One region of the Thermus albus genome, then DNA from elsewhere that is predicted to be linked to it. Evidence: riboswitches for the same ligand, from Rfam matches in the RefSeq annotation. Region 1 holds a riboswitch; the other holds the start of a gene.

Region 1 (4,361 bases):
TAGAGCTGGAGGGCAGCTGCCCCGGGCCCTTCGGGAAGCAGGGGGACGAGGCTTAGGCTGGTGCCGTCCCCCACCCCGTGGGGAGGATGCCCCAGTTCCCTTAGGGTCCTGGCCGCCTTGGTTCCCCGGGCTAGGCGGTGGGCTCGGCGCAGGCTACCCTCGAGGTCCAGCCCTAAAGCCCTTCCCCCCTCCAGGAGCTCCCTCACACCCACCCCGGTGGTGGCCAGGAACAGGTCTACCCCTGAGGCCAGCCGCCAAAGGGCATCCCAGTACTCGGGCACGGGTACCTTCTCCGTGGCCTGCACGGGGAAAAGGAGGGGGGTGAAGCCTAGCTTTTTCGCTAGGACCTTGAACTCCTCCCTCCTCCTGAAACCGGTATAGGCCAGTCGCATGCCCTTGCCTCCCGGTTACGCTATACGGCGCACTCTCCCCGCCCCAGGCTCACCTGGAAAACCTCCCCTTCCGCTCCCAGATCCTCGTAGAACCCCGGGGCCTCCTCGTAAGGGGGGATCTCCTGAAGATCGGCCAGAAGGGGCTTGAAGGAGGCTACCCCTACCCGGTCTAGGAAGGCTTGGAAGTTTTCCCCCTCCTGCCGTTCCTGCTGGTAGCGCCTAAGGATCCTTTCCACCGCCTCTGGAGTGCGCCTCGCGGGAATGCGGGCCACGATCTGGCCGAAGCGAGCTTCCCCTTCCCGAGTGCGCCCGCCCAGGAGCAGGGTGTAATGGGGAACCTCCCTCTCCCCCACCTTGCGGCTGGACCCATAGAAGCCGATGTCGGCGATGTGGTGCTGGCCGCAGGAGTTTGGGCAGCCGGAGATCTTCATGGCGATGGGTCTTAGCCCGGGGTCGCGGACCAGGGGAAGGTTTGCCAAGTGGGCCTCGAGGGCTTGCGCCAGGCCCCGGGAGTGGGTGATGGCCAGGTTACAGGTATCGGCCCCGGGGCAGCGGGTGATGTCCAGGATGGTATGGGCCTGGGGAGAGGCTAGACCGGCCTGCAAAAGGGCTTCGTAGAGCCCGCCCAAGGCTTCCTCCGGCACAAAGCGGAGGAGGAGGTTCTGGCTGATGGCGCTTCGCACCTCGCCGGCATAGGTTTCGGCGATTGCCGCCAGGGCCCTAAGCCCCTTGGGTGTGATGTCCCCCAAGGGGAGGCGAACGGTGACGGTATAGTACCCCTCCTGCTTCTGGCGGAAGAGGTTGGTGCGGCGCCACTCGTCAAACCCCGGGGCAAAGGAGAAGGGTTTTCTTGGGGGGGAGGGTAGGGGAGGAGGCGAGGAGTCCTGGGGCGGCTGCCAGGCCTTGAGATCCTCCCCGCTGGCGGTTAACTTCACGATGCGCCTTTCCTCCCGCACCGCCTCGCGAAAGGCGGCGATCCCCCACTTCTTGACCAGGAACTTAAGCCGGGCCTGGGTTAGGACCTTGCGGTTGCCATGGCGGTCAAAGAGGCGGAGAACGGCTAGGATGGTGGGGAGAAGGTCCTCCTCTGGGGTGAAGGGCTCCAAGGGCTCGGCGCTCATGGGAGCAGCCCCCAGGCCCCCACCCACGTAGAGGCGGAAGCCTCTTTTGCCCCCCTCCAACGCCGCCACCGCTCCAATGTCGTGGATGGGGGTGCGGGCGTGGTCGGTGCCGCATCCCTCAAAGGCGATCTTGAACTTACGGGGCAGGTTCTGCCCCACGGGGTGGCGGAGGAAGTAGCGGTAGGTGGCCTCGGCGTAAGGGGTCACGTCGAAGGGTTCCTCGGGGGAGACCCCGGCAAAGGGGCAGCAGGTGATGGCCCGGATGGAGTGGCCGCAGGCCTCGCGGGTGGTGAGGCCTACCCGGTTTACCTTGCGCAAAAGCTCCGGTAGGTACCTGCGGTGCACATGGTGTAGCTGGACCGCCTGACGGGTGGTCACGTGGGCCAGGCGGTTCTCTGCGTACTGCTCGGCCACCTCCGCCAAGACCCTTAGCGCCTCCGGGCTGATCCGCCCCGCAGGAAGCTTGATGCGGACCATATGATGCTCGGGCCTACCCCGGATGCCGTAGATGCCGTTTTTTAAGCGGTAGACCCTGAAATCCTCAGGGTCTTCCTCCCCCGCCTCGAGGCGGGGGATCATGGCCTCCAGGTAGCGGATCTCCGCTTCCGCCTGGTTTAGGCTCCTTCCTTTCTCAAACAAGGTCTCGCCCATTGCGCCTCCTTCCCCCGAAAGGGGGCTGGCGGCATAGTATACCATTGAGTCTATGAAAGTCAAGGGTATGTGCGAGGATCCATGGGGGTAGACCATAAGCTCTCCCATAAGCATCTGCTTGGCAGGGGAGGCCTCGGGGTGTCAGAGGATTCCGCGAGCGGGACCCCACGCCTCGGGCATGCTATAATCAAAGGGCAGGCTAGGGGTGCCCCAAGCGAGGGGCTGAGAGCTGGGTCTCTCCCAGCAACCCTTAGAACCTGATCCGGGTAATGCCGGCGGAGGGAAGCCTATGCGGAGGAAACCTCACCACAATTCGCTGCCCCTTCCTCGGAGCGCTTGGGCTCGGACCCCTCGCCTTTTGCATTAACCCGGGCTGAACGCGCCGAGGAGGTGGAAGCTTGCTGGGAAGGCTTTATTTGGTGGTAACCCCTAGGCCCGGTTGGTCCTTTGGGGAGATCTTAGACCGCACGGAAAGAGCCTTGGCGGGCGGGGTAGAGGTGGTGCAGCTCCGGGCCAAGGACTGGGAGGCCAGGCCCATCCTGGAGCTAGGGGAAAGGATGCTCTCCCTAGCCCGGCGCTACGGGGCGCCCTTCTTCCTCAACGACCGGCCGGACCTGGCGGCCCTCCTGGGAGCCGATGGGGTGCACCTGGGGCAGGGGGACCTTACACCCCAGGAAGCCCGTCGCTTTTTCTCCGGCATGGTGGGCCGCTCCACCCACGCCCCTGAGCAGGCCCGGAAAGCCTTGGAGGAGGGTGCCGACTACCTCTCCGTGGGGCCGGTCTGGGAAACCCCCACCAAGCCGGGAAGGCCCGCCGCCGGCCTGGCCTATGTGCGCTGGGCCAGGGAAAACCTTCCGGAAAAGCCCTGGTACGCCATCGGCGGCATCACCCTGGAGAACCTGGACGAGGTTTTGCAAGCCGGGGCAAGCCGGGTGGTGGTGGTGCGGGCCATCCTGGATGCGGAAAACCCGGAAAAGGCAGCGCGGGCTTTTCGGGAGAGGCTTTATGGTGTGGCTTAACGGCGAGGCCAAGCCCTTGGAAGGAAAGACGCTTAGGGAGGTCCTGGAGGAGCTGGGTGTGGAGCCATCCCGGGTGGCGGTCTTGCTCAACGAGGAGGCCTACCCGGGGCGGGAGCTTCCCCACCGCGTCCTGAGGGAAGGGGATGTGGTGGAGGTGGTCACCCTCATGCAAGGAGGCTAGATGGACACCTGGAAGGTAGGGGATACCGAGCTTAAAAGCCGCCTCATCCTGGGCTCGGGCAAGTTCAAGGACTTTGGGGTGATGCGGGAGGCCATTAGGGCTTCAGGGGCCGAGGTGGTCACCGTGGCCATCCGCCGGGTGGAGGCCAGGATGCCCGGGCATGTGGGACTCCTGGAGGCCCTGGAGGGGGTTAGGCTTCTCCCCAACACCGCCGGGGCCAAAACCGCGGAGAAGGCCCTTAGGATTGCCCGGTTGGGCCGGGTCCTCACGGGGGAGAGGTGGGTGAAACTGGAAGTGATCCCCGATCCCAGCTATCTCCTTCCCGACCCCCTAGAGACCCTGAAGGCGGCGGAAAAGCTTCTGGAGGAAGGTTTCACGGTCCTCCCCTATATCGGCCCCGACCTGGTCGTGGCCAAGAGGCTTGCGGCGCTGGGCACGGCCACGGTGATGCCCTTGGCGGCCCCCATCGGCTCCGGCTGGGGGGTGCGGACCCGAGCTCTTTTGGAGCTCTTTGCCCGGGAGAAGGCCTCCCTTCCCCCGGTGGTGGTGGACGCGGGGCTGGGCCTACCCTCCCATGCGGCGGAGGTGATGGAGATGGGCCTGGATGCGGTACTGGTCAACACCGCCATCGCCGAGGCCAAGGACCCCGTGGCCATAGCCGAGGCCTTCCGCTTGGCGGTGGAGGCGGGGAGGAAGGCGTACCTGGCGGGGCCCATGCGGCCCAGGGAGGGGGCGAGCCCCTCGAGCCCCACGGAGGGCGTTCCGTTGGGAGGGGTTAGCCGGTGAAGGCGGACGCCATCGTGGTGGGGGCCGGCATCATCGGGGCCCTGGCGGCCTATGAGCTTCGGAAGCGGGGGCTTTCCGTCCTCCTCCTGGATGCCGGCAAGGAAGGGGCCGCCACCCTGGCCAGCGCGGGCATGCTGGCCCCCTACCCCGAGGGGCTTTCCGGGGAGGTGCTTCAGGCCGCCCTCTTGGGCCTGGAGTACTACCCCATCCT
Region 2 (4,361 bases), on a different contig from region 1:
CCAAGAGCGCCCTTTCCACCAAGAGCTGGCTTTCCGCCGCCAGCTTCCAGAACACCACCCACGTGCTCACCGAGGCGGCCATCGCCGGCAAGAAGGACGAGCTCATCGGCCTCAAGGAAAACGTCATCCTGGGCCGCCTGATCCCCGCCGGCACGGGAAGCGACTTCGTCCGCTTCACCCAGGTGATGGACAAGAAGACCCTCAAGGCCATTGAGGAGGCCCGCAAAGAGGCAGTGGAGGCCAAGGAACCCGCGGTGCGCCGCCCTGCCCGCCGGGAGCAGCCGGGTAAGCAGGCCTAGGGCCCGGGCGGTTGAAGCCCCCGATGCCCCAACCTGGCCAGGCCAGGTTGGGGTTTTTGCTGGGCGGGGTCCGGCCTCCCGGTTTCCCAAGTGCGCCATAATGGGACCATGTTGGCCCGGCTTTATGGGGTCTTTCGCCAGGTGGGGGAGGACCTTTTCCACCATAGGCTCATTTCCGCCACCGCGGGCAACTTTTCCGTGCGCACCAAGGAGGGCTTTCTCATCACCAAAAGTGGGGTGCAGAAGGGGAGGCTTACCCCGGAGGACCTGGTGGAGGTGCCCCTGGAGGGTCCCTTTCCGCAAGGGGCCAGCGTGGAAAGCGTCATCCACCGGGAGGTTTACCTGCGGACGCCGGCCCGGGCCATCGTCCATGCCCATCCCCGGGTGGCGGTGGCCCTTTCCCTGCACCTGGACTCCCTGGTGCCCCTGGACCTCGAGGGCCAGTACTACCTGAAGGAGGTCCCGGTGCTGGCCCCCAAAACCGTGAGCGCCACCCTCGAGGCAGCCTTAGCGGTGGCCGAGGCCCTTAAGGACAGGCGGGCCTGCCTCCTAAGGGGGCATGGGGCCTTCGCCATCGGGCTCAAGGAGAAACCGGAGGAGGCCCTTTTGGAGGCCTATAGCCTCCTCACCACCCTGGAGGAGAGCGCCGAGATCCTCTTCTACCACCGCCTTTGGGGGAAGGGATGAGGGTGCTCTTCGTGGAAGGAAAGGAAAAGGAGGCCCTTTTGGGCTTGGCCCGGGAGCTTCCCCATCCCTACTGGCTTCTTGCGGGGGAAGGGGTGTGGCTTCTGGAGGTGTTCGGCGCCGGGGAGGAGGCCTTGGGAAAGGCCCAGCTTCTGCCTGGGGTTAAGGTTTGGGCCTTTACCCTGGAGGATGGGGTAGTCTATAGGGGATGCGGGAAGAAATCGGGTACATCCCCGTAGGGGAAGCGGAGCTCTACGTGGAGGACGTGGGGGATGAGCATGCCCCGGCCATCATCGTCCTCCACGGGGGGCCCGGGGGCAACGCCTATGCCCTCAGGGAGGGGCTTCAGGAGCACCTGGAGGACTTCCGGGTGGTCTACTTTGACCAGCGGGGTTCGGGCCGGAGCCTGGAGCTTCCCCAAGATCCCAGGCTTTTCACCGTGGATGCCTTGGTGGAGGATACCCTGGCCCTGGCGGAGGCCTTGGGCCTTGAACGCTTTCACCTCCTGGCCCACGGGTTTGGGGCCATCGTGGCCCTGGAGCTTCTGCGCCGGCATTCGGAGGTGGGCGGGGCCATTTTGATGGCCCCTTGGGTGAGCTTCCCCTGGCTATCCGCAAGGCTGGCGGAGGCTGCGGGCTTAGAGCCCTTGGCCGACCCTGAGGAAAACCTTAAGGCCGCTTTGCAAAGGGCCGAACCCAAGGTGCTCTTTGACCGGCTCATGTTCCCCACCCCTCGCGGCCGCCTGGAGTACGAGTGGGTGGCGGAAGGCTCCGGGATTCTGGGGCCCGACACCCCGGCTTTGGCCTTTTTGCATAACGGCCTTTGGCGGCTGGACTACACCCCTTACCTCTTCCCCAGTCCTAGACCGGTGGCGGTGGTGGTGGGGGAAAGGGACGGTACCAGCTACCCCTACGCCGAGGAGGTGGCGGAGCGCCTTAGGGCCTCCATCCACGTGGTCCAGCAGGCCGGGCACTACCCTTGGATTGACCAGCCGGAGGCCTTTGGCGAGGTCTTTCGGGAAAGCCTCGAGGGCCTGCTGGCTCCTTGGAGGGTGTGAAAGGGGCCTGGGTTGCCCTTCTGGGGCCGGAGAGGGTGGTAAACTCTAGGCGTCACCGGGGGTGCTCCTTTTATGGGGCTGAGAAATACCCTTGGAACCTGAACCGGGTAATGCCGGCGTAGGGAAGGTGACCAAGGCCCCTCCCGGTGACAAGGAGGGGTTATATGTTAAGGTTTTGGTCTTTGCTGGTCCTTTTGGCCTTCGGCTTTGCCCAGGAGATCACCGTCCTCACCCACAGCAGCTTTTCCCTGGATAAGGGGCTCATCGCCCAGTTTGAGCGGGAAACGGGCCTGAAGCTCCGCTTCCTCAAGGGTGGGGATGCCGGGGAGACCCTAAACCGGGCCATCCTCACCAAGGGGGCGCCCATCGCCGACGTGATCTACGGCTTTGACAACACCTTTTTGTCCCGGGCCCTCGAGGCGGATATCCTGCTTCCCTACCGCAGCCCGGAGATCCGGAACCTCAAGGCCACCCTGCTTCTGGACCCCACCTTCCGCGCCCTGCCCGTGGACTACGGCTGGGTGAGCCTGAACTACCACCGGGCCTACTTCAAGGACCGGCCTTTGCCCAAGATACCCGCCGACCTCGCCCGGCCCGAGTACGCCAGGCTTTTGGTGGTGCAAAACCCCGCCACCAGCTCCCCGGGCCTGGCCTTCCTCATGGCCACCGTGGCCCGCTTCGGGGAGGATGGCTACCTGGACTTCTGGGCCCGGCTTCGGGACGGAGGGGTGCGGGTGGCCAAGGGTTGGAGCGAGGCCTACTACACCCACTTCACCCTCTACAAGGGGGATCGGCCCCTGGTGGTCTCCTACACCACCAGTCCCGCCGCCGAGGTCTACTACTCCGAGGGCAAGTACCAAGAGCCCCCCACGGGGAACCTTTTCCCGGAGCTGGCCTTCTTCCAGGTGGAGTTCGTGGGGGTCCTGAAGGGGACCAAGAACCTGGAAGGGGCCAGGAAGGTGGTGGACTGGTTCCTTTCCAAGCCGGTGCAGGAGAACATCCCCACGGAGATGTGGATGTACCCGGCCCGCCGCGATGCCAAGCTCCCCGAGGTCTTCCGCTTTGCCCCAGAGCCCGTGGGGAGCGTGCGCTTGGACCCTAAGGCCATGGCGGAAAACCGCGAGCGCTGGATTGAGGAGTGGACCAAGGTGGTCCTCCAGGGGCAAAGCCCCGAGGCGGTGCGGCGGGGCAGGCGCTAGGGGGCCTTGGGGTTAGGCTTGAGGGGCATGGCCTTCGGGGCCCTCTTGGTCTTCCTCTTCCTGGGCCTGGCCCTCTTTTATCCCTTGGGGCGGATCCTCATCCTGGGGGCAGGGGAGGGGCTCGCCCGGGCCTTGGCGAACCCGTATTACTGGGAGCGTTACCTTTGGAGCCTGGAATATGGGCTCCTTTCCGCCCTCTTTACCCTATTCCTGGCCTTACCCCTGGCCTTTGCCTTTCGGCGCCGGTTTCCCTTGCGGGAGGCCTTCCTAGCCCTTGCCACCTTGCCCTTCGTCCTGCCCACCCCGGTGGTGGCCCTGGGGTTCTTGGCCCTTTTGGGGCCCAGGGGGCTTTTGGGGGTGGACCTCTATGGCACCAAGGCTCTCCTCTTCCTGGCCGCGGTGTTTTATAACCTGGGCCTGGCCTTAAGGATCCTCCTGCCGGTGGCTTTGAGCCTGGAATGGCCTTTGCAGGCGGCTAGGGTCTTAGGAGCTTCCCCCCTTCGGGCCTTCCTCAGGGTGGGGCTTCCCCTTCTTTTGCCCGCCATGGGTTCGGCTGGGGTTTTGGTCTTCATCTACGCCTTTTCCGCCTTTGGGGTGCCCCTTCTTCTGGGCGGGCCCCGGTACGCCACCCTGGAGGTGGAGGTCTACACCCTCTTGGCCTACCGCCTGGCCTTTCCTGAGGCCAGCGCCCTCATGCTCCTGGAGATCCTCACCCTGGCCCTGGCTGTGGTCCTCTACCTCCGGCTTAGGCCTTATCCCCTTCCCGCGGGAGGGCTTCTTCCCGCTCCCTCCTGGGCCTACACCTTGGGTCTAGGGGGCTTTTTCCTTCTTCTTTTTGCTCCCCTGGGGGTGCTTTTCCTCCACGTGGATCCCGGGGCCTTGGCCTCGGCCTGGGCCTCCAAGGACTTCACCCCCCTGTCCTTGGCCCTGGGCAATACCCTCCGCTTCACCCTGTTGGCCCTCCTTTTGGCCTTGCCCTTGGGGGTGGCCTATGCGGCGGCGGCCCGGAGGAGCCCCCTCATGGACCTTTTGGGCCTCTTTCCCCTTATGGTGAGCCCGGTGGCGGTGGGCCTCGGCTACCTTCTCGCCTACCCCCATCTTCGGGGCTCCCTGCTCCTCCTG

The links. Region 1 has a riboswitch for thiamine pyrophosphate ahead of thiE (thiamine phosphate synthase). Riboswitches for the same ligand answer to the same signal wherever they lie in the genome.
Region 2: linked by a shared signal. The riboswitch ahead of L0D18_RS09635 (thiamine ABC transporter substrate-binding protein) and the one ahead of thiE (thiamine phosphate synthase) in region 1 are both predicted to bind thiamine pyrophosphate.

Annotation. Positions count from the first base shown of each region.
Region 1 is NZ_JAKTNR010000001.1:389,387-393,747, reverse strand. Features, by position in the region: gene L0D18_RS01950 (uroporphyrinogen-III synthase) at 1-392, opposite strand, end outside; gene L0D18_RS01945 (nitrite/sulfite reductase) at 413-2,164, opposite strand; TPP riboswitch at 2,356-2,465, shown strand; gene thiE (thiamine phosphate synthase) at 2,563-3,183, shown strand; gene thiS (sulfur carrier protein ThiS) at 3,170-3,364, shown strand; gene L0D18_RS01930 (thiazole synthase) at 3,365-4,150, shown strand; gene L0D18_RS01925 (NAD(P)/FAD-dependent oxidoreductase) at 4,147-4,361, shown strand, end outside.
Region 2 is NZ_JAKTNR010000009.1:58,049-62,409, forward strand. Features, by position in the region: gene rpoC (DNA-directed RNA polymerase subunit beta') at 1-299, shown strand, start outside; gene L0D18_RS09620 (fuculose-1-phosphate aldolase) at 408-986, shown strand; gene L0D18_RS09625 (hypothetical protein) at 983-1,222, shown strand; gene L0D18_RS09630 (alpha/beta fold hydrolase) at 1,192-2,040, shown strand; TPP riboswitch at 2,088-2,183, shown strand; gene L0D18_RS09635 (thiamine ABC transporter substrate-binding protein) at 2,205-3,239, shown strand; gene L0D18_RS09640 (ABC transporter permease) at 3,267-4,361, shown strand, end outside.